Regions from separate parts of the Hydrogenophaga sp. PBL-H3 genome, predicted to be linked through region 3. Evidence: predicted binding sites of a transcription regulator. Region 3 holds the regulator's gene; each other region holds the start of a gene.
The links. Region 3 encodes sigma-54, which starts transcription at its own class of promoters, with help from an activator protein. Its sites were predicted from a motif close to TGGCANGNAANCTGCTTT; they were not measured.

Region 1 (8,254 bases), 820 kb from region 3:
GCTGCGCGCGGCGGGCATCGGATCGATGCGCAGTTCGTTCTCGATCAGGCGCTGGCTCGGCGTGCTCAACGGGCACAGGTGCACCATGTGCTGCGCCAGGTCGATCGAGCCGTGGTAGCGGTAGCGGGTGCGGTGGAGGATGCGCAGGAGCATGTCAGGACCTCCGCCGGGCCGTCCCAAGGAGGGCCAGCGCCCCCTCGGGGGGCAGCGACGACACGAAGTGCGGAGCGCGGGGGCTCATGTTCCTAGACTCCGAGGGACTGATTGCGCAGATCGGCGTGGCTGAAATGCAGGCGGCTGAGTTCGTTGGAGAGTTCCACCGCCGCGATCTCACAGCCGTCCAGCAGCTCGGCAAGCTCGCTCCAGGTGCGCAAGCCTTCTGGGCTGCGTTGCCAGTTGCTCAGGTCTTGCAGCACCCAGGTGTCGGGGTTGGGCAGGCCCTGCGCCAGCACGGCGTCTTGCGGCGTGGCGCTGTTGGCCAGCTTGGCCAGGCGCGAGCGCAGCGTCTGCACCACCCAGGCCAGCGAACGTGGGTTGTCGCGGTCCATCACAAGCAGGTCGATCAGCGCCACCATGTCACGCCGCTGCTGGTACTGCGCATGGAAGGTGATGGTGCTGTCGAACAGCGCCACCACGGCCTCGAAGCCCGCCTGGTCGTGCACGCAGCCATGTTCGAGCGCCAGCGACAGCGCGCGCGACAGCGTGACCAGGCGTTCGATGTGGCGGCCCATGGAGAGCAGGCGCCAGCCGTCGTCGCGCACCATGCGGTCGGTCTGCGATCCGGTGATGGCGGCGAGCAGTTCGCTGGCGTTCTGCAGTGCGGTCAGGGCTTCTGCAGTTGTGTATTCGGCCTCGGCCGAGAGGGCTGCGCAATCGCGGGCAAAGCCGGTTTCGGTGCGTTCGATCAGGTGCCAGTGTTCCTGCGACAGGCGCTCGCGCACCTGTGCCGCCGCTGCCTTGAGCGCGCGCAGGTTGAAGCCCACGCTGTGCGACCTGGCGGCAAGGGGGTCGGAGGCCTTGGGAGCGAGGGCGGCGATCAGGCTGCGCGCAAACACGCGCGGTGAGACGGTGGCGGCCGGGGCTTCGGAGAGGACCAGTGCGTTTTCGGTGGCGGTGGCCGTGAGCCAGGCCATGAGCGGGCGTGAATTCGGTTCTTCGCCACCGAGGTGGTTGAGCACGATCTGCGCAAGGCGCACGCTGTTTTCCGCGCGCTCGGTGTAGCGGCCCAGCCAGAACAGGTTTTCAGCGGCTCGGCTCGTCACAGGGCGTTTTTGTTGTGCCAGCGCCAGCGTGCTGGGGGCCGACTGCAGCAGGCTGGTGTGGTCCACCGGGCCTTCGGTGAGCACCCAGCAATCGGCGCTGCTGCCACCGCGCTGCATGGCGGCGATGAGTTCACCGCGCTGAGCCAGGCGCACCAGGCCACCGGGCAGCACGCGCCAGGAGCCGGCGCCATCGGCCAGCGCGAACACCCGCAGCATGGACGAGCGCGGCATGAGCCGCTCGCCCGACCAAGTGGGCGTTTGCGACAACGGCAACCACGACTGCACGGTGTAGTTGTCGGGGTGGCGCGCCATGCGCCCGGACCACTCGTCCAGTTCACGCTCGCTCAGGCTTTGTCCCATGGCGGTGTCCAGGCCCGAGCGTGGGTAGGTTGGCTTGATCACGCTGCTCTTGATGAGGGGCAGCACCTCGCGCAAGGCCGCATCTTCGCCGCACCACCAGGTGGCCAGGGAAGGCATGGCCAGCTCCTCGCCCAGCAGGTGGCGGCTGATGGCCGGCAGGAAGCCGAGCATGGCGCTCGATTCAAGTGGCGCCGAGCCCGGCGCGTTGGCCAGCAGCACATTGCCCGCGCGCAGCACCTGCAGCAAGCCGGGCACGCCCAGGCGCGAGTCGGAGCGCAGCTCCAGCGGGTCGAGCCACTCGTCGTCCAGCCGCTTGATCAGCGCGTGCACCGGCTCCAGGCCGCTGAGCGTCTTGAGGTACAGGCGCTGGTCGCGCACGGTGAGGTCACTGCCCTCGACCAGCGTGAGGCCGAGGTAGCGCGCCAGGTAGGCGTGTTCGAAATAGGTTTCGTTGTAGGGGCCGGGCGTGAGCAGCGCGATGCGCGCGTTTTCGCCTTCGGGCGCCATGCGCTTGATGCCGTCCATGAGCGCGCGGTAGCTTGCGGCCAGGCGCTGCACTTTCATGCCCGCAAAGGCCTTGGGGAACTGGCGCGCGATGGCGATGCGGTTTTCCAGCAGGTAACCCAGGCCCGAGGGCGCCTGGGTGCGCTGGCCCACCACCCACCAGCGGCCATCGGGCCCATGGGCCAGATCGAAGCCCACGATGTGCAGCCAGGTGTCGCCCGGCGGCTTCACGCCCTGCATGGAGCGCAGATAACCGGGGTGGCCCTGCACGAGCGCGGCGGGCAGCAGCGCGCGCCTGAGCAGTTCGCGCTCGCCGTACAGGTCGGCCATGATGGCGTTGAGCAGGCGCGTGCGCTGCAACACGCCGGCTTCGATCTGTGCCCAGTCCTGGGGGCCGATCAGTGTGGGGAAAAGATCGAGCGCCCAGGGGCGCTGCAGGCCGGCCGACGCGTCGGCATAGACGTTGTAGGTGACGCCGTTGTCACGGATCTGGCGTTGCAGGTTGTCGCTGCGGCGATTCAGGTCCTTGAATCCGTCGGTACCGATGTGCTCGAAGAAGCTGGCCCAGTGCGGCGCCAGTTCATCGCTCCCGGGCTTGCCACCAGCGCGCAACTCGTCTCGGTGACCCATATCGGCCGGGACCGACAACGACAAAGCCCAGTCGCCGGGATGGTCGGGACTGAACTCGTCAAACAGGGAGTCGGAGGCGTCGTTGTTCACTGCACCCGAGTATGCCCGCTGGCCCGCAGGCGGTACCCCGCCCGGGTGACCGCCTTGTTGCTTGCGTCACACAGGGCATTTCACCCGGTGCCCGGTCAGTAACGCAGGTCCAGCGTGGTCGGGAACTCGCGGCTGCTGCTGGCCGGTTTCACATCCATGTGGCCGGGCGTGTGGCCCATCTGGAAGAAGCGCGACATGCGGCGGCTCTCGGCCTCGTAGGCATTGATCGGGAAGGTGTCGTAGTTGCGTCCGCCCGGATGGGCAACAAAGTACTGGCATCCGCCCATGGAGCGCTTCATCCAGGTGTCGACGATGTCGAACGTGAGCGGTGCGTGCGACGGAATGGACGGGTGCAGCGCCGAGGGTGGGCTCCACGCCTTGTAGCGCACACCGGCCACATACTCGCCGGCGGTGCCGGTGGTCTGCATGGGAATGGCGCGGCCGTTGCAGGTGATCACGTGGCGGCTGTCGTTCCAGCCGTTCACGCGCACTTCGATGCGCTCCAGCGACGAGTCCACATAGCGCACGGTGCCGCCCGGTGCGCCTTCTTCGCCCATCACGTGCCAGGGCTCCAGCGCGCTGCGCAAGGTGAGTTCGATGCCGCGCGCGGCGACCTGGCCGACCATGGGGAAGCGGAACTCGAAGTGCGGGTCGAACCAGGCCATATCGAACTTGTAGCCAAAGTCGGCCAGGTCGGTGAGCACGTCCTCGAAGTCCATGCGCACATAGGTGGGCAGCAGGTAGCGGTCGTGCAGTTCGGTGCCCCACCGGGTGAGGCGGCCGTGCCAGGGCTGCTGCCAGAAGCGCGAGACCAGGGCGCGCAGCAGCAGCTGCTGCGCGATGCTCATGCGCGCATGCGGCGGCATTTCAAACGCGCGCAGTTCCAGAAGGCCGAGGCGGCCGGTGGGTGTGTCGGGCGAGTACAGCTTGTCGATGCAGAACTCGCTGCGGTGCGTGTTGCCCGTCACATCGATCAGGATGTTGCGCAGCGTGCGGTCGACCATCCACGGCGGCATGTGGTCGCCATACGTGGTGCGGTTTTTCTCGATCTGGGCCAGCGCGATCTCTAGCTCGTACAGCTGGTCGTTGCGCGCTTCGTCCACGCGCGGCGCCTGGCTGGTCGGGCCGATGAAGAGGCCGCTGAACAAATACGACAGCGAGGGGTGGTTGTGCCAGTAGGCAATCAGGCTGCCGAGCAGCTCGGGCTTGCGCAGGAACGGCGAGTCTGCCGGCGTGGCGCCGCCCATCACGAAGTGGTTGCCGCCACCGGTGCCGGTGTGGCGGCCATCGGTCATGAACTTCTCGGCGCACAGCTTGGTCTGGTGCGCGGCTTCGTACAAAAACTCGGTGTGCTCCACCAGTTCGCCCCAGGTGTGGGCGGGGTGGATGTTGACCTCCACCACGCCCGGGTCGGGCGTGATCTGCAACATCTTCAGGCGCGGGTCGCGCGGTGGCGGGTAGCCTTCCAGCACCACGGTCACGCCCAGGCGCTCTGCCGTGGCTTCCACCGCAGCCAGCAGATCGAGGTAGTCCTCCAGGTGCGCCATGGGCGGCATGAAGATGTAGAGGTGCTGAATCTTGCCGCCGCCGGCCTTCTCGGCCTTGGGGCCGTTGGCGCGGTGCGGGTCGCGGGCTTCCACGCACAGCGCGGTGCGGGTGAGCCAGGCGGCCGATTCGGCGCGTTGCGGAAAGCGTGCCGACAAGGCCTGCGCCGGTGCTGCGCCGGGGCCTGGCTGACCCGGGCGCAGGCCTTCCACGGTCTCGCTGTCGGGATCGAAATCCATGCCCTGCATCGACACCGTGCCGCCCTCGGCAAAGCCACCGCCCACCTGGTGCGGTGACACCTGGTGCTTCACGGCGGCGCCGCGTGGCAGTGGGTCGCGCGCGGTGTGCGGGTCTTGTTCGATGTGGTACGGGTAGTCGCCGGCCGAGACCCAGGGCAGGGAGTCCAGCGGCAGGCGGTAGCCCATGGGCGAGTCGCCCGGCACCAGGTACATGCGCTCATCACGGAAGAACCAGGGCCCGGTGGACCACACCGTGCCCGAGATGCGCGCGTAGTTGCTCTTGCCGTTGTTGGACAAGGCGCCGTTGGGGCCCGAGGCCTGCAGCGGCAACACATAGCCCACCGTGGCCTCCAGGCCCCGGGTGAACACGCGGCGCAGGCGAGCGCGCTCCAGTTCGTCGTCGAGCTTGGCGTCGAAAGGATCCACGTTGACCGGCAGCCGGCGCTCGCGCCAGAGGTAGTACCAGGTGTCCTCGAAACCGGGGGTGATGTACTGCGTGGACAGGCCGAGCTTGCGCGCGAGGGCCTGCGTGAAGCGGCGCGCATCGTCGCTGGTGTAGTGCTTCTCGTCGCGCTCGTCGGCCAGCAGCGCGGGGTTGCTCCAGATGGTTTCGCCATCGGCGCGCCAGAACATCGAGAGCGCCCAGCGCGGCAGCTGTTCGCCCGGGTACCACTTGCCCTGGCCCATGTGCACGAAGCCGCCGGTGCCGTATTCCACCCGCAGGCGGTCCAGCAGTTCGGTGGCGTAACCGCGTTTGGTCGGACCGAGCGCGTCGGTGTTCCATTCGCCCGCGTCGCGGTCGCTGGTGGCGACAAACGTGGGCTCACCGCCCATGGTCAGGCGCACGTCGTGTTTCTTCAGGTCCACGTCAACCTTCTCGCCCAGCGCCACCACGCCGGCCCACTGGTCGTCGGTGTAGGGCAGGGTCACGCGGGGCGATTCGTAGACGCGGGTCACGCCCATGTGGTGGCTGAACTCCGCCTCGCATTTGTCCATGGCGCCTTCCACCGGCGCCGCGCTGGAGGGCTGCGGCGTGCAGGCCAGCGGTATGTGGCCTTCACCGGCGAGCAGGCCCGAGGTCGGGTCCAGGCCGATCCAGCCAGCGCCGGGCAGGAACACCTCGCACCAGGCGTGCAGGTCGGTGAAGTCCTGCTCGGGGCCATTGGGGCCGTCGACCGATTTCACGTCCGACTTGAGCTGGATCAGGTAGCCCGAGACGAAGCGCGCGGCCAGGCCCATGTGGCGCAGGATCTGCACCAGCAGCCAGCCCGTGTCGCGGCAGGAGCCGCTGCCCAGCTTGAGCGTTTCCTCAGGCGCCTGCACGCCCGGCTCCATGCGGATGGTGTACGCAATGGCGTGCTGCAGCTTCTGGTTCACGTCGACCAGGAAATCGATCGTGCGGCGCTCCTTGCGGTCCACCGTGGCGAGGTAGGCCTTGAGCAGCGGGGTCACCGGCGCGGTGACGAGGTAGGGCGCGAGTTCCTTTTTCTGCTCTTCGTCGTAGCTGAACGGGAAGTTTTCGGCGCGCGGCTCCAGGAAAAAGTCGAACGGGTTGTAGACCGCCATTTCCACCACCAGGTCGATGGTGACCTTGAATTCGGTGGTGGGCTCGGGGAACACCAGGCGGGCCTGGTAGTTGGCGAACGGGTCCTGTTGCCAATTGATGAAATGGCCTTCGGGCTCGATTCGCTGGGAGTACGACAGCACCTTGGTGCGGCTGTGCGGCGCGGGCCGCAGGCGAACCACTTGCGGGCCCAGTTTGACCAGCCGGTCGTATCGATAATGCGTGATGTGGCTCAGAGCGACATGAATGGCCATGTGGGGGCTTTCAACGGGGAGGAAACAATGAATCGTCGGACACCGGCGGGACCGTGGGCGCTGGATCTCATCCTAGCAAGTCTTGCGCCAAAGAACGATGAAGGCAGCGCCAGCGCTGCGTTTGCGGCGCTGCCGCGCTCGCTGCGCTGACCATGCGTTGGGCTTGGCTGGCGGGCTTGCCGGGCTGGGTGCTGGGCGTGGCGCTGCAGTTGCAGCAGGCGGCGTTGTGGCCCTGGTGGGCGTATGCCTTGCTGTTGTGCGCGCCCATGGCGCTGTGGGCTGTTTCTCGCTTCAGGGGTCGTGCCCAGGGCCTGGCACTGGCTGTTCTTGCGGGTGGCCTGATCGGTTTTGGGCTTACCGGCGCGCGTGCCGTGCACTTCGCCAGCCAGGCGCTGGACCCGGCCCAGCAAGGGGCCGACATCGAGCTGACCGGGCGCGTGGCCTCGTTGCCGCAGCGCCTGGGGCAGGGCGAGCGGTTCGACTTCATCGTGGAGTCGGCTGCGCGCGCAGGGGCGCCGGTGCACCTGCCCGAGCGCGTCCAGCTGGGCTGGATCAGCGGCTTTGGGTCAGCCGCCGGTGAGCCGCCGCGGGAGTTCACCCGCCAGGGCCCGGGCGTGCGCGCCGGGGACCGCTGGCGCTTCACGGTGCGCCTGCGCAGCCCGCACGGCTTGTCCAACCCCCACGGTTTCGACCGGGAGCGCTGGCTCTGGGAGCAGGGCCTCCAGGCCACCGGCCATGTGAAGCTTGGGCCGCGCGACCCGGCGCCCCAGCGGCTGGGCGCCAGCGGGTTGCATCCCATGGACGCCCTGCGCCAGAGTGTGAGCGAGCGCATCGACGAACGCGTGGACGACCCGCGCAGCGCCGGTGTGCTGGCCGCCCTGGTGGTGGGCGACCAGTCCGCGATCGACCGGGCCGACTGGACGCTGTTCCGCACCACCGGTGTGGCCCACCTCATGAGCATCTCGGGCCTGCACGTGACCATGTTCGCCTGGCTGGCCACGGCCCTGCTCGCCTGGGGTTGGCGTCGCCTGGCGCCGGTGTGGCCGCAGGCGCTGCTGTCGGTGCCCGTGCCGGTGGTGGCCGGCCTGGGCGGGGTGGTGCTGGCGGTGGCCTATGCCCTGTTTTCCGGCTGGGGCGTGCCGGCGCAGCGCACCGTGGTCATGCTGGCCGTGGTGGTGGGCCTGCGCCTGGGTGTGCGGCACTGGCCGTGGCCGGTGGTGTGGCTGCTGGCCATGTCGGCGGTGTTGCTGCTCGACCCCTGGGCGCTCATGCAACCGGGCTTCTGGCTCAGTTTTGTGGCGGTGGGCATTCTGTTTGCCACCGACCCCGGCCGTTCGCGGGGCACTGCGCCGGGTGGGCCACTGCATCGGCGGGCGGTGCGGGCGCTGGTGAACCTGCTGCGTGAACAGGGCGTGGTCACGCTGGCCCTGGCGCCGCTGACGCTGCTGCTGTTCGGGCAGTTTTCGGTGGTGGGCTTGCTGGCCAACCTGGGGGCCATTCCGCTGGTGACGCTGCTGATCACGCCGCTGGCCTTGCTGGGCGTGGCGCTGCCGCCGCTGTGGGACGCTGCGGCGTGGGTGGTGCAGGGCATGTCGGTCGGCCTGCAGTGGCTGGGGCAATGGTCCTGGGCGGCTGTGTTCCGCCCCGCCGCGCCCTGGCCCCTGGCCGTGGCGGCGGTGGCTGGCGGTGCGCTGCTGGTGCTGCGCCTGCCGTGGGTGGTGCGTTCGGCGGGCCTGTTGCTGCTGGCGCCCGCGCTGCTGTACGCGCCGCCGCGCCCGGCGCCGGGGCAGTTCGAGCTGATCGCAC
Region 2 (5,203 bases), 820 kb from region 3:
CGTGCAGGCCGGTGGAGAGGATCTCGTCGATGCGGGCGTACTGCAGATCGGCCTTGAGCTTGCCGGCGCGGCGCAGGGTTTCGGTGGAGAGGTCGTTGGACACCACCTCGAGGTTGTTGACCACTTCGTTCAAGCTGGCGGCCAGGCTGCGCGGCATGTCGGCGCGCAGGATCAGCAGCTCGGCCACGCGCTCGGGCGAGATCACGTCGCGGTAGACCTTGCGGTAAACCTCGAAGCCGCTCACGCTGCGCAGGATGGCGCTCCAGTGGTAGAAGTCGTACTCCTGATCGAGCTCGCTGGCGTTGCCGAAGAAGTCGCTGTGCACGGCGTGAAACTTCACATCGAGCAGGCGCGCGGTGTTGTCGGCCCGCTCCAGGAAGGTGCCCATGCGGTAGAAATGGAAGGCTTCATCCTGCAGCATGGTGCCGATGGCCACGCCGCGCGAGAGGTGCGAGCGGAACTTGACCCACTCGAAGAACTGGCTCGGGTCGCGCTCGAACTCCTTGCCCTTGAGCATGCGGCTGAGTTCCAGCCAGGTCTGGTTTTGTGTTTCCCAGAACTCGGTGGTGAGCGCGCCGCGCACGGCACGGGCGTTTTCACGCGCGGCCTTCAGGCAGGTGGCAATGCTCGACGGGTTGGACTCGTCGCGCACCATGAAGTCGAGCACATTGCGTGGCGTGATTTCCTGGCCGTATTTCTTGTTGTAGGCGGGCATGAGCTCGCTGATGACGAGCAGACCTTCCCAGCCGACCTGGGCCACGGCGGCGGACTGCGGCAGCAGCGAGGTCTGGTAGTTCACGTCGAGCATGCGGGCGGTGTTCTCCGCGCGCTCGGTGTAGCGGGACATCCAGAAGAGGTGGTCGGCGGTGCGTGACAGCATATGGGGTCCCTATGTTCAGATGGGGTCAGAGCTGAAGATCCGACCCCAGGTCAATTCGATGTTCAGTCTTCGAGCACCCAGGTGTCCTTGGTCCCGCCACCCTGTGAAGAGTTGACAACCAAAGATCCATCCTTCAGCGCCACGCGCGTGAGGCCGCCGGGCACCATCTGCACCTCCTTGCCGCTGAGCACGAAGGGGCGCAGGTCGATGTGGCGCGGGGCCACGCCGCTTTGCACATAGGTGGGGCAGGTGGACAGCGAAAGCGTGGGCTGGGCGATGTAGCCGCTGGGGTTGGCCTGCACGGCCTGGCGGAAGTCCTCGATCTCGGCCTGGGTCGACGCCGGGCCGACCAGCATGCCGTAGCCCCCGGCGCCATGCACTTCCTTGACCACCAGATCCTTCATGTTGGCCAGCATGTACTTGAGGTCTTCGGCGTCGCGTCCCATGAAGGTGGGCACGTTGTTCAGGATGGGTTTCTGGCCCAGGTAGAACTCGATCATCTTGGGCACGTAGGGGTAGATCGACTTGTCGTCGGCAACGCCGGTGCCCACCGCGTTGCAGATGGCCACGTTGCCGCTGCGGTACACGCCCAGCAGGCCAGCGCAGCCGAGCGTGGAGGTGGGGCGGAACACCAGCGGGTCGAGGAAGTCGTCGTCGACGCGGCGGTAGATCACGTCCACCCGCTTGGGGCCGCGCGTGGTGCGCATGTAGACGAAGTTGTCCTTGACGAACAGGTCTTGCCCCTCGACGAGTTCCACGCCCATCTGCTGCGCGAGGAAGGCGTGTTCGAAGTAGGCGCTGTTGTACATGCCGGGCGTGAGCACCACCACCGTGGGCTCGGCCGTGGTGGCCGGGCTGCTGGCGCGCAGGGTCTCCAGCAGCAGGTCGGGGTAGTGGGCCACCGGGGCCACGCGGTTGGAGCCGAAGAGTTCGGGGAAGAGCCGCATCATCATCTTGCGGTCTTCGAGCATGTAGCTCACGCCGCTGGGCACGCGCAGGTTGTCCTCCAGCACGTAGTACTCGCCCACGCCGTCGGCGTTGGGGGCGCGCACGATGTCGATGCCCGCGATGTGCGAATAGATCTGGTGCGGCACGTCCACGCCCATCATCTCGGGGCGGAACTGCGCGTTCTGGAAGATCTGCTCGGCCGGCACGATGCCGGCCTTGATGATTTCCTGCCCGTGGTAGACGTCGTGGATGAAGCGGTTGAGCGCGGTGACGCGCTGCACCAGGCCTTCTTCCATGCTGTGCCACTCGTGCGCCGGAATGATGCGCGGGATGAGGTCGAAGGGGATGAGGCGCTCGGTGCCGGAGCCGTCCTCGTCCTTGGCGCCATACACCGCGAAGGTGATGCCGACGCGGCGGAAGATCATTTCCGCCTCTTCGCGCCGGGAGGCCATGACCTCCTCGGGCTGCTGAGCGAGCCAGCGAGCGTAGTTCTCGTAATGGGCCCGAACCTCGCTGGGCGAGGCGTTCATTTCGTCAAACATCGGTCTGCTCATGGGCTGTTTTCTCCTGATCACAGCATAGCAAGGAGTGGGCCAGCATTGGCCAATGCTGGGGGTTTCCAGCGTGTTTCCTGCCTCCGGGCACTAACGGAAAACCCTGAGAACCGGGGCGCCCGGGTCGGCATTTAATCGAAAGTCGCGTTGGCCCGGTCCAACTTCTGCAACTGGCCGAACCGGGAGCCCGACCATGAATGCAAGCCAGCATCAACACATTGCAGCGGTGATGCAGGTCGCTGAAAACGGCCTGGGCGCGCCGGTGGCTGCGGGCAACGAGCAGGTCATCCGCGAGTCCTGGCACCGCTGCGTGCACGAACACCAGCTCGACCCCACCCGCATGCAGGAGGCGGTGATCCTGCCGCAGGCCCGTCTGCGGGAACACCAGGACCAGATGGAGGCCTTCCTGCACATCGCGCGCCACGGTCTGGAATCGCTCTACACCAAGGTGGCGGGCCTGGGCTATGTGGTGCTGCTGACCGACGCGCGCGGCGTCACGGTCGATTTCCTGGGCGACCTCGTGTTCGAGCCCAGCCTGCGCAAGGCCGGCCTGTACCTGGGCGCCGACTGGAGCGAACAACGCGCCGGCACCTGCGGGGTGGGCACCTGCATCACCACCGGCCAGGCACTCACCGTGCACCTGGACGATCACTTCGACGCCACCCACATTCCGCTGACCTGCACCACCGCGCCCATCTTCGACAGCCGGGGCGTTCTCAGCGCGGTGCTCGACATCTCTCAGCTGAGCTCGCTGCAGCCCAAGGCCAGCCAGCACCTGGCGCTGCAGCTGGTGCAGATGTATGCGCACGACATTGAAAACGCCGCGTTTCTTCACCAGCACCGCCGCGACTGGATCCTGCGGCTGTCGGCTGCTCCCCAGTTCCTGGATGTGCAGCCCGAGTACATGCTGGCGCTGGACGCCAACGGCCGCGTCATCGGGCACAACCGCCGAGGCCAGCTGGCCTTCCAGCGCCACGCGGGTCAGCCCCTGACCGGCCTGCACTTCGAGGACCTGTTCGATGTGCCGTTTTCCCGCATCGGGGACTTCGTGCAGGCGCGCCCCTCGGACCAGCGCGCGCTCATGCCCATTGGCAAGCGCCAGCTGCTGTTTCTCTCCGCATCGCCCCCGCCCTCGCGCCTGGCCACCGCCCAGACCACCCCGCCCTCGCCACTGCCGCATCCGCTGCGCGCCCTGTCGGCGGGCGACGCCGCGCTCGAACGCCAGATCCACCGCGCCGCGCGGCTGGTGAACTCGCCCATCAGCCTGCTGGTGACCGGCGAGACGGGGGTGGGCAAGGAGTATTTCGCCAAGGCGGTGCACGCCAGCAGCGAGCGGCGCCACCGCCCATTCGTGGCGGTCAACTGCGCCGCCATCCCGGAGAGCCTGATCGAGAGCGAGTTGTTCGGCCACCTGCCGGGCAGCTTCTCCGGTGCCGCGCCCAAGGGCAAGCGGGGCCTGATCCCCGAGGCCGACGGCGGCACCTTGTTCCTGGACGAGATCGGTGACATGCCCCTGCCCTTGCAGGCCCGCCTGTTGCGGGTGCTCTCGGAGCGCGAGGTGCTGCCGGTCGGCGCGCTCAAGCCCGTTCCCGTGAACATCCGCGTGATCGCCGCGACCCACGCGCCGCTGGAGGCGCTGGTGAAGGCCGGGCGCTTCCGCGACGACCTCTACTACCGCCTCAACGGGGCCCACATCGACCTGCCGCCCCTGCGCGAACGCTCGGACCTCGGCGCCATGATCGACCGCATGCTTGACGGCAAGACGCTGACACCAGGTGCGCGCGCCCGGTTGCTGGCCCACCCCTGGCCCGGCAACCTGCGCGAACTGCGCAACGCGCTGGACTTCGCGGTGAGCGTGAGCCGCACGCACACCATCGAGCTGGACGACCTGCCCGAGCTGAGAACACGGGAACCCTTGTCAGGCACCACCGGCTCGGCTGTGCGCCCCACCGCAGACCCGACCTCGGACGAGGCCCTGCTGGAAGCGCTCAGCCTGGCGCAGTGGAACGTCAGTGCCGTGGCGCGGCAACTGGGGCTCTCGCGCATGACGATGTACCGGCGGATGAAGCGCGCGGGCATCGTCTCGCCCAACCGGCAGACCACGCTGCAGTGACACCTGTCACTGGCAAGGTGTCACACCGAGACAGGTGCAACACCCCCGCAATGTTGAAAATATCCCGTTGAATCAACGACTTGAGATCGCCGCCGCCCTGGCACGGGTCTTGTGATGTCTGCACCGGTCGAACCTTCATGTTGAAGGCGACCCACAACAGGAGACAAGACACATGACCCCAACCCCTTCTCAAAGGGCTTCGAGCTGGCTGTCCGATTTCGAGACCGCCTTGTCCACTGGCGACGTCGACGGAGCCACGTCCGCTTTTGCCGAAGACGGTTTCTGGCGCGACCTCGTGGCCTTCACCTGGAACATCCGCACCCAGGAGGGCCGCCCCGCGATCGCGGCCATGCTGCGCGATCGCCTCGCCGACACGGCGCCCAGCCACTTTGCGCTGGAAGGCGAGGCCACCGAGGCCGATGGCATCGTCGATGCCTGGTTCACCTTCGAGACGAAGGTGGCCCGGGGCCGCGGGCACCTGCGCCTGAAGGCCACGCCCGCTGGCGACCAGGCCTGGACCTTCCTCACCACCATGACCGAGCTCAAAGGCTTCGAGGAAAAGCGCGGCGAGAACCGCATCAAGGGCGCCGAGCACGGCTCGAAAAAAGCGCGCAAGAGCTGGCTGGAACTGCGGCAGGACGAAGAGGCGACGCTGGGTTACGAGGAACAGCCGTATGTGGTGATCATCGGCGGCGGCCAGGGCGGCAT
Region 3 (8,254 bases):
CCTTGTCCTCGCGCCAGCCGCGCTTGAACAGCGGCTCACCCGAGGTGTCGATGTACAGGCTCACCGTCTCGGTGGTCAGGTGCACGTAGATGCGCACGTCGGGCCAGGTGGTGTTGACGCTGGGGCGCTCGCCGCGCTTCTCGCGGAAGCGGTCGCAGATCGCGTCTTTCACCTTGAGTGCGGCGAAGTTCAGCGAAGTCAGCGGGCTGTGCTGCGCGGTGATCTCGACCTTGATGGTCTGAGCCGGCGTGAACCAGATCTCCCATGCCACCTCGCTGGCGGCGTGGTACAGGTCTTGTTCAGAGCGGTAGCCACCGTGCCAGAGCTGCACCAGCACGCGCTGCGTGAGGCGGCTGTGCAGGTTCAGGCGCATGGCGTCGCGCCACGAAGCGTTGAGCGCCACACCGCCGCGCGCCTTGTGCGGTGCGTCCACGCCGGTGATGCGCTTCACTTCAGCGGCGAGCATGTCCTCAACGCCGGCGGCGCAGGGCAGGAAAACTTGTAACTGGTTCAAAGCGATTTTCTGAGGTTCGCGGGCGCGATTCGCAGCGCCTCGCGGTACTTCGCCACGGTGCGGCGCGCGCATTCGATGCCCTGTTCGCGCAGCAGATCGGAGAGCTGGTTGTCCGACAGCGGCTTGGCGGCTTCTTCGGCGGCGATGAACTGCTTGAGCAGCGCGCGCACGGCCGTGCTCGACGCGTTGCCACCGGTCTCGGTCCCCAGCGACGAGCCGAAGAAGTACTTGAGCTCGTAGGTGCCGAAGGGCGTGGCCATGTACTTGGCGGTGGTCACGCGGCTGATGGTGGATTCGTGCAGGCCGAGCTCGTCGGCGATCTCACGCAGCACCAGCGGGCGCATGGCGAGTTCGCCGTGCATGAAGAAATTGCGCTGGCGTTCCACGATGGCGCTGGACACGCGCAGGATGGTGTCGAAGCGCTGCTGGATGTTCTTGATGAACCAACGCGCCTCCTGCAGGCGCTGCTGCATGGCGGCGTGGCCGGCCTCGCCGCCGTTGTCGCGTCCACCGCGGTTCTGGCGCATGGCGCTGGCGTACACATCGTGCACGCGCAGGCGGGGCATCACCTCGGGGTTGAGCAGCACCTTGAAGCCGCGGCCAGCGCGCGTGACCAGCACGTCGGGCACGACCACGTTGCGCTCCAGGTCCAGGAAGCGGCGACCCGGCTTGGGTTCCAGCCGCGCAATGAGGCCGAGTGCGGCGCGCACGGTTTCATCGTCCAGGCCGCACAGGTTGCACAGGCGCTTCACATCGCGCTTGGCCACCAACTCCATGGACTGCCCGCAGATGGCCAGGGCCGCGCGCGCCTCGGGCGTGTTGCGCAGTTCCAGGATCTGCAGGCGCAGGCATTCGGCCAGGCTGCGCGCGCCCACACCGGAAGGCTCCATGTGCTGCAGCAGTTGCAGGGCCATGGTCAGGCGCTGCTCCAGCGCCTCGCGTTCTTCCAGACCTTCGTTGGGGTCGTCGGTTTGCACACGTCCCGACAGGGCCTGCCAGGCCGCAGCCAGCTCGGCCAGGCTGTCTTCGATGTAGCCGTCGTCGCTGAGCGATTCGATCAGGAAGTACAGCGCGGCGCGGTCTTCGTCCGAGAGACGCAGGCAGCGCGCCTGGTCATGCAGGTGGTCCTGCAGGCTGATGTGGGCTCGGGCCAGATCGGCAGCGCTCGCGGTGTCGTCGTCGCCCGACGAATTGTTGTTGCGCGCGGGCGCGTCGCCACCCCACTCGCTGTCGTCGGGCGCCATCTCCACCGTGCCGTCGCCCTCCCAGCTCTCTTCCACCGGCGTGGCGCCGTCGAGCTTGCCTTCGATGGCATCGCCTTCGCTGCTGTCGCTGCTCGTGCTGCTGCTCGATTCGGTGCTGGAGAGCATCGGTCCGGGCGCTTCGGGCAGGGCGGCCTCGGCGATCTGCTCGCCCACGCTCACCGGCGCGTCGGTCTGCTCCAGGCCAAACGCTTCGCGCTCGGCCAGGTCTTCGGAGCGTTCGAGGAACGGATTCTCGTCGAGCATTTGCTCGACCTCCTGCGCCATCTCCAGCGTGGAGAGTTGCAGCAGGCGGATGGATTGCTGCAACTGGGGCGTGAGCGCCAGGTGCTGCGAAACCCTGAGTGACAGGCCTTGTTTCATGAAAACGCCAGTGAGCAAACGGCGAGACGATTCGCCGCCGGGCCGCCCCAAGGCGAATCAGCCCCCTCGGGGGGCAGCGAAGTACACGAAGTGACGAGCGTGGGGGTCATCACATCCTGAAATGTTCGCCGAGGTACACGCGGCGCACGTCGGCGTTTTCAACGATCTCGGCCGGCGTGCCGCTGGTGAGCACGTGGCCGTCGTTGATGATGTAGGCGCGGTCGCAGATACCCAAGGTCTCGCGCACGTTGTGGTCGGTGATGAGCACGCCGATGCCGCGCGACTTGAGGAAACCGATGATGCGCTGGATCTCGATCACGGCGATCGGGTCGATGCCGGCGAAGGGCTCGTCGAGCAGGATGAAGCGCGGATTGGTGGCGAGCGCCCGGGCGATCTCGACCCGGCGGCGCTCACCGCCCGACAGGGCAGGCGCGGGCGAGTCGCGCAGGTGGTCCACGTGCAGGTCCTTGAGCAACTCGTCGAGGCGGGCCTCGATGGCGGCCTTGCTCAGCGCCTTGCCGGCCTCGTCCTGCTGCAGTTCCAGCACGGCGCGCACGTTGTCGGCCACGTTGAGCTTGCGAAAGATCGATGCCTCCTGCGGCAGGTAGCCCAGGCCCAGGCGCGCGCGGCGGTGGATGGGCAGGTCCTGGATGGCCTGACCATCGAGCAGGATCGTTCCGGCGTCCGAACGCAGCAGGCCCACCAGCATGTAGAACGAGGTGGTCTTGCCCGCGCCGTTGGGCCCCAGAAGGCCGACGACCTCACCCTTGAAGACCGCGAGCGACACGTCCTTGACCACCTTGCGGCTGCCATAGGCCTTTTGCAGTCCCTGGGCCTCCAGCCGACTGAGATCGGGGGCGGTCGTCGGGCGCTTGCCCGGGCTCAGCGCCTGCGCCGAAGGCATCGCCGTCACTGCTGGCCCTCGCCAAGCTGGTTGCTGGGCCGCAGATTGGCTGGCGGCGCCGGTTTGGGAGCGGGAGTGCCATCCTTGGGCACGGGTGTGAGCATGGCGCGCACGCGGCCGGTGGGGTTGTTGGGGGTGCGGCTGGCCACGCCGCCGTCCACCGTGAAGACGTCGGTGGTGTTGTTGTAGACGATCACGCTGCCGGTGGTTTCGTCGTTGAGCTGGGTGCCCTTGAAGCGCTTGAGCACCGCATCGCCCACGAACCGGACGGAGTCGGCCTGGCTGTCGTATTCGATGCGCTGGGCCGTGCCTTCAATGAATTCGTCCACGCCGTCGCGCTTCTGGCGGAAAAACCCCGGGCTGCCGTTGACGATGCCGAACTGATGGCCCTGGGCATCCTGGCGCACCTCGACCTTGGCGCCCCGGATGACGATGGTGCCCTTGGTGATCACCACGTTGCCCGTGAAGATGCTGGTCTGGCGCGCGTCGTCGTAGCGCAGGGCATCGGCCTCGGCATTGAGTGGCAGGGTGCGGTCGGCTTTTTCGGCTTGTGCTGCGCTGGTCAGCAACAGACCCACCACCAGGCAGGCGCCCGGCCAGTACGACCGGCGGAAGAAGAGGTTGGGCAAGGTGGAGTGCATGGAGTTTTAGGGCACGAAACTTGCATTCATTGTAACGACGGGATGAAGGCTGCAAGGGCCCGAGAACTGCTTTACCCACTCTTTTCTCGCATCCTCTCAGGAATGCCGGGCGCCGGTCGCGCCACGAGCGTTCGCGCCAAAGACAAAGCCCGCCGAAGCGGGCTTTGTCCCTTGAAAGACGCGACTCAGGCCTTGCGGGCCGCTTCGACGATCAGTGCATCGGCCACCACCAGGGTGCGGGGGCCCTGACCATTCACATAAAAGCGCCCGGCCACGCCCAGCGACGGCGTGCCTTCGACGTTGTAGGCCTCCTGCAGCTGGGTGGCCTTGGCCGCCAGTCCCACCGCCGCACCGTTGTAGAACTCGTTGAAACGGGCCATGTCCACCCCGCCCTGCTTGTCGATCCAGGCGGTGATGGCGGGCTGGGTGGTGAGCGGCTGGCGGTCGACGTGGATCGCCTGAAACACCTTGCCGTGCAGCCGGTCCACCAGCTTCATGGCTTCGAGCGTGAAGTACAGGCGCTGCATGGGCACAAAAGCGGCGCTGAAGGCCACCGGCACGCGCCGCACGTTCACGTTGGCCGGTTTCTTTTTGGCCCACTCGTCGAAAGCGGGTTCGAAATTGAAGCAATGGATGCAGCTGTAGGCAAAGAACTCGACCACCTCGACCTGGCTGGCCGGACTCTCCACGGGCGCCGGGCGGCCCAGGCGGATGAAATCGGTGCCTTCCTTGGGCGCCACGCGCTGGGCCAGCGCGGGCGTGAGCGTCAGGCCGCCGGTGGCGGCCAGGGCGGTGGTGCCAGCGGCCAGCAAGGACCGGGAAAAATCGCGACGTTGCATGAAATCAAACTCCTTGATAAGGCTTGCTTGGGGCGGGCATGGCGTTGAAAGTTCCCGGCTGGCCTGCGCAGTGGTTCAGCGTTGCACGCGCACCAGCGCCGCTTCGACACCGTTGGCCTGCAGCTGCTCCTGGGTGAGGTCGGCCATGGCCTTCTGGTTGAACGGGCCCACGCGCACGCGGTACACGGTTCGGCCCGACTGTTCGCGCTCGGTCACATCGGCATTGATGCCCAGCATGGCGAGCTTGGCGCGCTGGGCTTCAGCATCTTCGGGCGAGCGAAACGCGCCGGCCTGCACGAAGTAGGTGAATGGGTCAGCGCCGGGCGCCGGTGCAGCCGCCGCGGTGGCGGGCGCGGCCGCCGGTGGCGTGCCCAGCTTGGACTGGACCAGCTCGCCCAGCGGATCGGTCGCTGGCTTGCTCCCGGCGGCCGGCACCGGGGGCAGGCCCTTGCCGTCGGCCGGCGGCACCACGATGGCGCCAGCAGCCCCGGGTGCGACCGCCGCCGCTGGCGGGGCCGCAGGAGCCGGGGTCGGCGCCGTGGCGGCATCGCCATTGAGCACCTTGTTGGGGTTCCAGCCTTTGTTGCGCTCGGCTTCCAGCGCGTCCTGTCCAGCGTTGCGCGACACATTGCGGTCGACAAACGGGATCGGCACGCGCGTGACGTAGACCGCCACCGCGAGCGCAATGCCCAGCCCCACCAGCAGACCCACCACAAGGCCGATCAGGGTGCCGCCGAGCGAACTGCGGGATTGCACAGGTTTCTTTTTCATTGCGTGTCTTGCCATCACATTTTCTGCGGGGCACTCACGCCCAGCACAGCCAAACCATTGTGCAGCACCTGTGCGGTGGCCGCGACCAGGGCCAGGCGCGCGTTCTTCACCGCCAGGTCGTCCACCAGGATGCGCTCGGCGTCGTAGTAGCTGTGGTAACTGGCGGCGAGCTCGCGCAGGTAGAAGGTCACGTCGTGCGGTGCGAAGTCGCGCGCGGCGTCGCTGAGCATGGCGGGGTACTTGGCCAGCAGCAGCATGAGGGTCTGGGCGGGCGCACTGTCCAGCGCGGAGAGGTCGGCGTCTTTCAAGGTGTTCACATCACCACCCCAGCTGACCAGCACCGAGCAGATGCGCGCGTGCGCGTACTGCACGTAATAGACCGGGTTGTCGTTGTTCTTCTGCACCGCGAGGTCCACGTCGAAGGTGTATTCGGTGTCGGGCTTGCGGCTGAGCAGAAAGAAGCGCACCGCGTCCTTGCTGGTCCATTCGATCAGGTCGCGCAGTGTCACGTAGCTGCCGGCGCGCTTGCTGATCTTGACCTCCTCGCCACCCCTGACCACCCGCACCATGGTGTGCAGCACGTAGTCGGGGTAGCCCTGGGGGATGCCCACGTTGGCCGCCTGCAGGCCGGCGCGCACCCGGGCAATGGTGCCGTGGTGGTCGGTGCCCTGGATGTTGATCACCTTGGTGAAGCCGCGCTCCCACTTGGCGATGTGGTACGCCACGTCGGGCACGAAGTAGGTGAACGAGCCGTCGGACTTGCGCATCACGCGGTCCTTGTCGTCGCCGTAGTCGGTGCTCCTGAGCCACAGCGCGCCGTCCTGCTCGTAGGTCTTGCCGGCCTCGATCAGTTTCTGCACCGTGGATTCGACGCGCCCGCTGGTGTACAGGCTGGACTCCAGGTAGTAGTGGTCGAACTTGACCGCAAAGGCCTGCAAGTCCAGGTCCTGTTCATGGCGCAGGTAGGCCACCGCAAACTGGCGCATGCCATCGAGGTCGTCGATGTCGCCGCTGGCGGTGAACGCGCGGTCGTCGGCTGTGACGGTTTTCTTTGCCAGGAAGTCGGCCGCGATGTCGGCGATGTAGGCGCCGTTGTAGGCGTTATCAGGCCACTGCGGATCACCAGGCTTGAAGCCTTGCGCGCGCAGGTGGGTGGAGGTGCCCAGCGTGGCGATCTGCACACCCGCGTCGTTGTAATAGAACTCGCGGTGCACGCTCCAGCCCTGGGTCTGGAACAGGCTGCAGATGGCGTCGCCCAGCGCGGCCTGGCGGCCGTGGCCCACGTGCAGCGGGCCGGTGGGGTTGGCCGACACGAACTCCACCATCAGCTTCTGGCCGTTGGGCTCGGCCATGCCGAAGCGCGCGCCCGAGGCGAGCACCTCGCGCACGATCTGCTGCTTGGCCGATGGTTTGAGGCGGATGTTGATGAAGCCGGGACCGGCGATGTCGATGTCGGACACCCACAGCGCGTATTCGGGACGGGCCAGCAGCGCCGCACGCAAGGTGTCGGCCAGCTGGCGCGGGTTGAGCTTGAGCGGTTTGGCCAGCTGCATGGCCGCGGTGCTGGCGAAATCGCCGTGTGCGGCCACTTTGGGCGACTCGAACGCGGCCTTGGCGCCCGCACCGGGGGAAAGGTTCTCGAGCGTGCTGGCCAGGCCAGCCAGCAATTCCTGTTTGATCTTGAGCATAGGGTCGCGATTTTAGGCGGGGGGCGGCGCCGGACGCAGATGCGTGGCCGCGGCAGCCTTCACCGCCGCCGTGAGCCGCTGGGCCGAGAGCGACTCGTGCGCCCAGTGCTGCCAATAAAGCACCACGTCCACCGTCGCGTCGGGCAGTATTTCCTGCAGGCCGGGGCGATGTGCCAGGTGTTGCTCGGGCACCATGCCCCAGCCCAGGCCGAGTTCGATGGCGGTCTCGAAGGCTTCCACGGCGGGTGCGAAATGGCGCGGGTAGTTGGGCTGGCGCAGACCGAAGTGCTGTTCCAGAAACGCGTCCTGCAGCGCGTCCTTGCGGTTGAAGATCACGGCCGGCTGCGCCAGCAGCTTGTGGATGGACACCGCGCCGCGCGGCGTGCGGCAGCGCTGCGCCACGGCCGGCGCGGCCACGCAGCGGTAGCGCATCACGCCCAGCGGCTCGGCCACGCAGCCGCGCATGGCGGTGGCCAGCGTGGTCACGCAACCCATCACGTCACCACTTTTCAGAGCGTCGTGCGTGTGGTCCTGGTCGTCGATCAGGATGTCGAGCAGCAGGTGGTGGCGTTGCAGCAGGGCGGCCACGCCGGGCAAAAACCAGCTGGCCACCGAGTCGGCGTTGATGGCAACGCCCAGGCTTTGCCACCGCACGCCGCCCCTGGGCTGCGCACCGCCCTGCAAACCATCGAGCAGATCGGCCTCCATCAGCCGCACCTGCTTCACATGGCCCAGCAGCGCCTGGCCAGCCGGGGTGGCGCGCACCTGTTTGCCGCGCACCAGCAGGCGCTGGCCCAGCGTGTCTTCAAGCGACTTGATGCGCAGCGACACCGCCGCCAGCGTGAGAGACAGGGCCTTGGCGGCGGGGCCGAAACCGCCGTGTTCGATCACGGCGTTGAGGGCCTCCAGTTGTCGGGCGTCCAGCATGGCACTTGAGGAAAACTCAACCCGAAGGGGTTTGGTCAGGTTCAGTTTAAGCCGGGAACGTGCTCCGGGTTCGCTGGCAGGCCGGTCAGCGGCAGGCCGCTGTGGTCCTTGAGACCCACCCCCGTGAGACCCAGGCGGCGGCTCTCGCCCAGCAGCCAGGCCAGGCGGCGCGCGGCGGTGTCCAGGTCCTGTCCGGCGGGGCGCACGTTGGAAATGCAGTTGCGCTGCGCGTCGCTGCAGCCCACGCGCGGTGCGCGCGTGAGATAAATGCCCACGCTGTCGGGTGAACTCAGCCCCGGGCGCTCACCCACCACCATGGCCACCGCTGCGGCGCCCAGGCGTTCG
Region 4 (8,254 bases), 520 kb from region 3:
TAGCTAAAGGGTAGACTAAAATTATATGTATGCGCCACAGAATTGTGCGCCTCAGCAGTTTGCCGAACACCCCAACCCATCCATGGTTTCTGCATAATCGCATCAACCAATTGAGGCCACACGTCCATTCGTGCCTCACCCCCACTGGCGTCTAATCGAGCCCGGAGGGTACCGCTCGGCAGAACTTGAATGGTAGTTAACAGTGTGGGCCAACCTTTAAACATCGCCAAATACATCGCGGCAATGCCAATCGCCCAAAATCGGGATACCTGAGGTGTAATAAACGGCTGTTTCCACCACCACCAAACCAGCAGAGCCAAGAGGCCCAGAGCACCTGTTCGAGACTCTGTGATTGCCAGACCAATACACAGCAGAGCCAGAACAAGACTCATCACACCATTCCCCAAGCGCCTTGAGGAGTGAAGGTACACGAGACTGGCGATTGCCATCAGAAGCAATGTAGCCAAGTGATTAGGCTGCCCCAGATTACCTCCCGGGCGGCGCACATTGGGCATACGTAGTATCCAAGATGATGTTTCCCACACCTCAAGAACTTGCACCAAAGCCACTATGGTTGAGGCAATACCGCCAGCAAGCAGAGCAAGTGATAATGCTGCGATAGGTGAAAGCCGCTCTCTCTGTTCGACCACATCCCCACAGTCGCTTGTGGTCAATCCAAATCCTATTGCCAAGCAGATAATGCTCAGAATCAGGTAAATAGAAGTAGTAAGTGCCTCACCCAAAAATATTAACTTTCCTGATAAGAGCTGAAGCAGGGTCACTCCCAAAAGGAACAGGAGTGGCAAAGCGGGCGCAGGAACCATCACTCTTGCGGTGCGACCATGTCTTACCAACCGCACAACGGCCACCCAAGCAGCGAACAACATTGCAAAGAAAAAAGGCAACTCGGCATGCCAGCTTACCCACGGGGTGAAATGGTTGGTCGTCATCCACCCAAGAAAGAAAAGCGAGACTACTATCGTCGGAGCTGTACCCACCAAAGAAAAACGCCCCAACGGGGCGCCTTTCTGATGTCGGTAGGGTTGGCTCAAAGCCGAACAACCTAGACTATCTCTCATCGCTTATTGCGAAGAAGTTGCAATGAAGCCAGTAGCGTTGGTTACAAGCGCATCCACGCTGCGGCATGAACCAGGCAAAAACTTTGCGTCCACACCGCCAGGAGATGCACCAGGACCGCACAGCCATGCTTGCACGCCCTGGTTGACGATTGTCGGGACGAGACGTACCGTACCGTTAGCGCCGGGACCGATGTTCTGCGAAGTCACCTGGATTGCACCATCATCATTAGTTGCAATCTGGGAAACATAAGTGGAAGTAGCAATAGACGACTCACAACCCCAGTTTCCAGCGGTAGGGAAAGAGGCAGCGCTGGCAGAAGTCTGCACAGATTCCGTGATGCTCGTGCGGCAAGCGGAAGCTGCCAGAATCACTTCCGACATCTTGGCGCGCTTGGTGTAGTCCTGATAAGCCGGCAGAGCAACAGCAGCCAGAATACCGATGATGGCCACCACGATCATCAATTCGATCAAGGTGAAACCTTTTTGCATGGAACGCTTCATAGAAAAAACTCCTTGGGGTTGGGTTTGGTACGCATGACTATCAGCAGATTGCGTGCCAACTGGAACTGGCTGGATTTCGCGCCCTTTTTCACGCTTTGCAGTCTCCCAGTGACGGTTTGTGACATCTCTGCCAGCTAAAAGCCGACATTTTTTGTCACTCCGGTTGCCAAGAACCGTTTTTGTCACCCTCCGTCAGAGTTCGAACGTCTGCCCCGCACTGAGCCAGCGGATGTCGTGCCGGGTGCCATCCACACTCTGCGGCGCATCGTCGAACCGGCGGATCTCGTCCATGATCAGGCCGGTTTCGGCGGGCTTGGTGTGGGTGATGTAGACGGGGTAGCGCTGGCTGCTGTCGATTTGCTCCAGCTCTTCGGCCAGCAAGCCGGGCGCCAAGTGCAGGCTGCGCTGGGCTAGGGCCTCTTCGCGATCGCTGAAGGCTGTCTCGATCACCAGCATCGCCACGGGCAATTGATTGATGCGTTGCCAGAAGGCGGGGTTGCGGCCGGTGTCGCCGCTGAACACCCAATGGCCTGAGGGCGACGCGGCGGCAAAGCCGACAGCGGGCACGGTGTGCACCGCTGGCAGCACTTCGACCGCCTTGCCACACACCTGCAACACCTCTCCGACGGCAATGGGCACAAAGCGCATGAGCGGGCGTTCGGCACTGGGGATGGCCGAGAAGTCGGGCCAGATCAGGTTGTTGAAGATGTGGGCTTTGAGGGCTGCGATGGTGCCGGGCAAGGCGTGCACCTGCAAAGGCTGGGCGCCTGCCGAGAGCCGGCGGGCGGCCACGGCATCGAGCATCAGCGGCAGCGACGCGACATGGTCCAGGTGCGAGTGCGTGAGCAGCACATGGTCGATCTGCGCCATCTCGTCCAGGGTGAGGTCACCCACGCCGGTGCCGGCGTCGATCAGGACATCGTGGTCGAGCAGAAACGAGGTGGTGCGGCAACCATGGGCGATGGCTCCGGAGCACCCCAGCACGCGTACCCTCATTGGCTGTTTGGCATGGTGTCGCCGGCCGGGCCGGTCCTGGGTTGCAAGGCATGAATCGATTCGATGGACGTCGCGCCGTCCCAGGCGGGATTCAGCGGCAACTGCCTGCGGGAGGCTACCCTCTCCGCGTACAGGCGGTAAAGGACTTTTTTGGCATTTTGGCGCTGGAGATTGAGCAGGTGAACATCACACGCGTCCCAGTCTTGCGCGCGCCAGGCCCGCAAGGCCTGTTGCCACAAGCGCAGTTCATCCCGCAGACCGGCAGGCAGCTCACTGTTCGGGCCGAGCGGGGTGTAAACAACAATGGGTGCGCCGCCCGTCGCGAGGCGCAGGCGATCGATCTCTTGCCACACCACATCGGGTTGGCGTTGCCGGTCTTGCTCGGTTGCGATCTGGTCCACACCGTAGGTGGCCCGCAAGGTGGCCAGACTCAGCCCCGCGGGCCAGTCTGAAGGACTTTCAAAGGGTCGGCCGAAGAAGCGGGCACTTGCCAGGCCGAACGCGGTCGTGAGCACCACCATCAACGCGGTGCCAGCCAGCGGCAACACCAAGCCTTGACGCAGGTACAGCCAGCTGTTGAGTCCGATCACCCCCACCAACACAGCCGCGCCAAGCAGCCCGCCCGACCACAACCGCATGCGAGGCAAAGCGAATGCAAGCAACAGCCCTGACGCGCACAGAACCACCAGCTCGTAGCCCAGTGCGTAGTCTGGTTTGACTGGCAGGTTTCCATCCAGGATGCCCGTGATCAGATTGGCATGGGTTTCGACACCGGGGTAATGGGCCCCAACGGGTGTGAGGCGCAAGTCCTTGAGCTCTGGCGCAGTCGTGCCCAGCAGCACGATCCTGCCCTGGAGCTGCCCTGCTGGCAGGCGCCCGGACAAGACCTCGATGGCCGGGACATAGCGGAACGATCCACCCTCAGGCCCACCGCGCCCCCGATAAGGCACCAAGGCCGCAACGCGCTCGTCAACCGGAATGACGAGGGTATGTCCGTCGTGTTGGAGGCGAAGGCTCTCCAGGCCACTGAAGCGACGCGTCAACATGAGCCCCGAGGCAAAGCCAGGCTCCACGGGCGGGGAGCCCAGCGCACGACGAACAACCGCCAGCGCGAGCGACTCATACGCACGACCTTGGTATTCGGCGAGCAGCGGCAGAGACCGAACCATGCCGTCCTTGTCGGGCAACGCATTGAAGGCCCCCGCCCGGGGCACTGCCTGGGCGAGTTCGGAAATGTTCGATTCGACCGAGTCCCAGCGGGTGATACGCACCGGGCGACCCTGCAGCACGTTTGTACCCAGCACAGGGGCGGGCAACACACCAGTGGTGCGAGCGGTGGGTTCGTTGCTGAAGAAATAACCGAGCACCACCGGACGGTCCCTGAGCGCATTGGCCAATTGCGTGTCGCCTCCGGCTTGGGGGTCGGGCTGGGGAAACACGACATCAAATCCCAGCACCGCAGCACCTTGTTGCTCAAACAAGGTGTTCACCAAACGCGCCAATTGATCACGTGGCCACGGCCAGGGTCCCAAGGCAGCCAGGCTAGGACGGTCGATGTCCACGATAACAACCCGCGGATCGAGTGTGCCGGGCATGGTGGCACGCAAACGGGCGTCGTACACCATGTTGTCCAACTGGTGTACCGCACGGGTGGGGATGAAGCCCAATGCGTGCAGCAAGGCCAGCCCCAGGGGCAACAGCGTGATCAGATAGCGCAGACCGCGCTGTTTCAGGGCCTGCAGCATGAGGATGAGAGCGCCCTGCCTGTGACCGTGACGGTCACGGCGCCTCGGACGTTGATCACCGAGGCGAGCGGTGGTGATTACTGCTGGACGAACTGCATCTTGGTGCCAGCCAGCTCGATCAGATCACCGTGGCGCAAGTTCACCGCGTCGGTGCCGATGGGGCTGCCATTGATCGTGGGCTTTTGCACGCCTTCGACCATCGCAACGACAAAACCATGGGGGCGGCGGGTGATGGCGGCCACGGCCACGCCGGGTTTCCCGATGGTGGTCACCACCTTCACCAGAGGCACCTCGCGACCAGCCGCCGTGCCCGACATGACCTTGATGGCTGCATTGGCCGCGACCATGGCCACAGTGGGCTCCGGGGCAACGACGGAGCCGGCACTGATCACCATGGTCTTCTCGTGGCTCTCGTTCGCACCTTCGTGCACGAACTTGATCTTGTACTTGCCGATCTCGACCGTGTCCCCGCTTTGAAGCTGCTGCTTCTTGATGGCCTTGCCGTTGACGTAGGTGCCGTTGGTGCTGTTGAGGTCTTCGAGGAAAACGTCCATGCCGGACATCTGCATCACGGCGTGCTCACCGCTGACGGCCAGGTTGTCGATGACGATGTCGTTGTAGGGACGGCGGCCCAGAGTGGTGCGGTCTTTCGTGAGCTGCACTTCCTTGATGACGACACCGTCGATAGAAACGATCATTTTCGGCATGGCCGACTCCTCTGGAACCTGTAGATTTGTTGGTCGAAATCTGAATTACTTGCCCAGCATGCGCGAGAGTATTCCCTTGCGCACCGGCTTGGATCGAGCATACGCCAGTATCACCGATATGTTGTCCCGCCCCCCGCAGTCGTTGGCGGCATCGACCAGGGCCTGGGCCTTTTCTTCCAGCGTACCTGCGGTGATCAGTATCGCGGCGATGCGCTCGTCGCTCATCATGTCGCTGAGTCCGTCCGAACAAAAGAGGTAGAGATCTTCATCCTCCACCCGGTATTCGTTGACTTCGAGCAACACCGTGTCTTCCACACCCAGTGCGCGTGTCACGAGGTTCTTGTGGGTCGCGTACTGCGCCTGTTCGAGCGAGATCAGTCCGGCATCAATCTGCTCTTGCAGCAGGGAGTGGTCGCGCGTGATTTGAGTGAAGCTGCCTTCGCGAAGGCGGTAGCAGCGCGAATCACCCACGTGGCCGATCATGGCGCGCGTGCCCAGGAACACGCCCATGACCAGGGTGGTTCCCATGCCGGCGTATTGAGGATTGGAGTTGGCCGCGTTGAAGATAGAGCGGTTGGCGTTGTCGATGCAGATTTCCATGGCGCGGCGCAACTCGCGCACGCTGGCCTCGTTGCCGCCCTCGGCCATCCAGCGTCCCAGCTCGGTCTTGATGAAGGCGGTGGCCATGGCGCTGGCGACTTCGCCAGCGTTGTAGCCTCCCATGCCGTCGGCCAGCACCGCAATCTGGCTCTCGGCATCGATCGACACCGAGTCTTCGTTGTTGTCACGAACCAGACCCGGATCGGTCAGACAAAAATACTCAAAATTCATAGAGTTCAAGTTATACCCGCAGAACGATGTTGTCTTTTCAGGAACCACGCGCTGAATCGGGCCGCGGCGTGACAAGCGTGGCAGCCATCGCGTTATCTGCATCGCGCGGCAAGGCCTGAGTCACTTCAAACGAGTCGGCGCTGGCTTCGCTGATGTTCGTGCGGGGAAGCGCCACATCTTCTCCAGGATGGATGCAGCGCCGCAACATGGCAGCCAGTTCGGCACCGGTCTGGAAACGGTCCGCCGGCGACTTGGCCAGGGTCCGCTCCAGCACGTCGGCCAGCGCTTGCGGCAGTTCCGGCCGAAAGCTGCGCACACTGGGTGCGGGCTGATTGGCAATCTGGTACATCAACGCGGCCATCGAGTCGCCTTTGAGCGGCAGCGTACCGGTGAGCAGCTGAAACAGCATCACACCCAGCGAATACAGGTCGGAGCGGCCGTCCACGTGCAGGCCGGCGAGCTGCTCAGGTGACATGAAGCTGGGCGTGCCCAGCACCATGCCGGTCTTGGTCTTGCTCGAACCCGTGATGCGCGCAATGCCGAAGTCGGTCACCTTGACCGACTGGGTCGCCGAATCAAACATCACGTTGGCGGGCTTGATGTCGCGGTGGACCACCTGTTGGCGGTGCGCATGGTCCAACGCGGTGGCAACCTGTTCGCCGATGCTCAGCACCGTGGACACCGGCAGCAGATTGCCCGCGCGGGTGAACTCGACCAGATCACGACCGGGCAGGAACTCCATGGCGATGTAAGCGAGGTCGTGCTCTTCGCCTGCATCAAAGATGGTGACGATGTTGGGGTGTTGCAGCCGGCCTGCCGTCTCGGCCTCCCGGAAGAAGCGTTCACGCACATCGACCAGTTCGGAGCCTTCGAACTCGGCACTCAGCGCCAGCGTCTTGATCGCCACCGTGCGGCCGATCTTGGGATCGCGTCCCTGGTAGACCACGCCCATGGCGCCCTTGCCCAGTTCTTTCTCCACCTGATAGCGGCCCAGCATGGGTTTCTCCACGCCCCCGTTGTCCAGCAGCAAGGTGCCGCCCGGGTGCGAGGAGCCGCCGCCGAGCACCACCGTCTCCGACAGGTTCTTTGCCCGCTTCAAACGCCGCTGCACATCGGCGTCGGAACGGTCCAGCTTCGCCATGTGTTCGTAAACAGCCTCGGCCTTGTTGAACTGACGTTTGCGCTCGAAATCGAGCGCAAGGTGCTTGAGGTTGTCCATCAGCGCGTCGCTGAAGGGCACACGGCGCATGCGGTCGAAGGCCATGTCCAGCTGACCTTGCCCCTGCAGGGCCAGGCCCATCATGCGGTTGGTCTCGGCCGACTCTTCGTCGGACTTGGCCTTGCCTGCCTCGGTGACGAGAAAACGCCGCGTGGTGAGCGCCAGGTGCCCGATGAGCAAGAGCGCCGCTGGAAACACCAGTTGGAGCCAGGTGGCTGCGGCCGACAACAAACCGTATTCGGCCCCCAGCAAGACCATGAACAGCACGCCGGTGCAAGCCGCTCCGGCTGCCGCCGACAACCGGGGCAACACCCACACGACATAGACCACGACCAGCAGCAAAGCGCCCAGCACCGCGAGGCCGCCCCAGACCGGCTGCGCGATGTGGTGACCGGCGAGGATGCTGGAAGTGATGTGGGCCAGGATGGCGGCCGGCGAGAGGGCGGCCGATACCGGCGTGGTGAACAAGGTGCCCACACCGGCGGCCGTGGCGCCGATGATCACGATCTTGTCGGTGTATTTGCTGGCCGGGATGCGGCCTGAGAGCACGTCGTAGAACGAGTCCACTGCGAACGCCGGCTTGCCATCGTGATCGGGATAGAACTGCGGCAGAAAACGGGCCGAGTCATCGGTCGGGATCAGGCTGCGGCCCAACTGGACACCCTCGCCAGGCACCAGCTGCAGGTCTTGGGCCGTGAGGTTCAGGCTGTTGGCGGCAATGGCCAGACCCATGGAGGGCACGGCAAAGCCATCGAACTGGACCAGCAAACCTTCCTGCCGTACCGAACCGTCGACATCGGGCAACTGGTTGAGGTGGCCCACGGCCCGAGCAGCTTCACCGATGGCGGGCAGCGGCTGTTGTGAGTGCAGGGCGGGCACGCCAAAGGTCGAGTTGTCGACAATGGCGCTGCGCTGCGCAAACGCCGGCAGGGGTTGATCGGCGCGGCCTTGGAGCTCACCCAGCTCAAACACCGACGGCACGATGACGTTGCCCGCGCGCGCCATGCTGGCCACCAGACGAGCATCGGAGTCGAGCTGTTGTTCGGCCTTTCCTATGAAGCCCAGCAAACGCTGGCGCCCTTCATTGCCCAGATCGGTCAGTGGTGCGCTACCCGCTTGCGACCCCTCCAGCAAGCCGCGCAATTCCCGCAGTTGCACCAGTCCGCGGTCGGTCTG

Region 1: F9Z44_RS06125 (transglutaminase family protein) is a predicted target of sigma-54. The motif match lies at 6,521-6,538, and genes of this name have one in related genera.
Region 2: F9Z44_RS06145 (circularly permuted type 2 ATP-grasp protein) is a predicted target of sigma-54. The motif match lies at 2,407-2,424, and genes of this name have one in related genera.
Region 4: F9Z44_RS20250 (pilin) is a predicted target of sigma-54. The motif match lies at 1,621-1,638, and genes of this name have one in related genera.

The regions. Positions count from the first base shown of each region.
Region 1 covers NZ_CP044972.1:1,267,484-1,275,737, forward strand. The annotation lists gene F9Z44_RS06115 (transglutaminase family protein) at 1-153, opposite strand, end outside; gene F9Z44_RS06120 (circularly permuted type 2 ATP-grasp protein) at 246-2,846, opposite strand; gene F9Z44_RS06125 (transglutaminase family protein) at 2,942-6,448, opposite strand; gene F9Z44_RS06130 (DNA internalization-related competence protein ComEC/Rec2) at 6,601-8,254, shown strand, end outside.
Region 2 covers NZ_CP044972.1:1,277,773-1,282,975, reverse strand. The annotation lists gene F9Z44_RS06150 (alpha-E domain-containing protein) at 1-880, opposite strand, end outside; gene F9Z44_RS06145 (circularly permuted type 2 ATP-grasp protein) at 943-2,382, opposite strand; gene F9Z44_RS06140 (sigma-54-dependent Fis family transcriptional regulator) at 2,576-4,495, shown strand; gene F9Z44_RS06135 (NAD(P)/FAD-dependent oxidoreductase) at 4,668-5,203, shown strand, end outside.
Region 3 covers NZ_CP044972.1:451,490-459,743, reverse strand. The annotation lists gene F9Z44_RS02185 (THUMP domain-containing class I SAM-dependent RNA methyltransferase) at 1-514, opposite strand, end outside; gene rpoN (RNA polymerase factor sigma-54) at 511-2,139, opposite strand; gene lptB (LPS export ABC transporter ATP-binding protein) at 2,249-3,043, opposite strand; gene lptA (lipopolysaccharide transport periplasmic protein LptA) at 3,049-3,684, opposite strand; gene F9Z44_RS02165 (thiol:disulfide interchange protein DsbA/DsbL) at 3,870-4,523, opposite strand; gene F9Z44_RS02160 (SPOR domain-containing protein) at 4,599-5,294, opposite strand; gene argS (arginine--tRNA ligase) at 5,309-6,982, opposite strand; gene F9Z44_RS02150 (HTH-type transcriptional regulator ArgP) at 6,995-7,909, opposite strand; gene eutC (ethanolamine ammonia-lyase subunit EutC) at 7,951-8,254, opposite strand, start outside.
Region 4 covers NZ_CP044972.1:4,322,711-4,330,964, forward strand. The annotation lists gene F9Z44_RS20245 (PglL family O-oligosaccharyltransferase) at 1-950, opposite strand, end outside; gene F9Z44_RS20250 (pilin) at 1,083-1,580, opposite strand; gene F9Z44_RS20255 (MBL fold metallo-hydrolase) at 1,773-2,576, opposite strand; gene F9Z44_RS20260 (CHASE2 domain-containing protein) at 2,573-4,243, opposite strand; gene F9Z44_RS20265 (FHA domain-containing protein) at 4,399-5,028, opposite strand; gene F9Z44_RS20270 (Stp1/IreP family PP2C-type Ser/Thr phosphatase) at 5,074-5,859, opposite strand; gene F9Z44_RS20275 (CHASE2 domain-containing serine/threonine-protein kinase) at 5,897-8,254, opposite strand, start outside.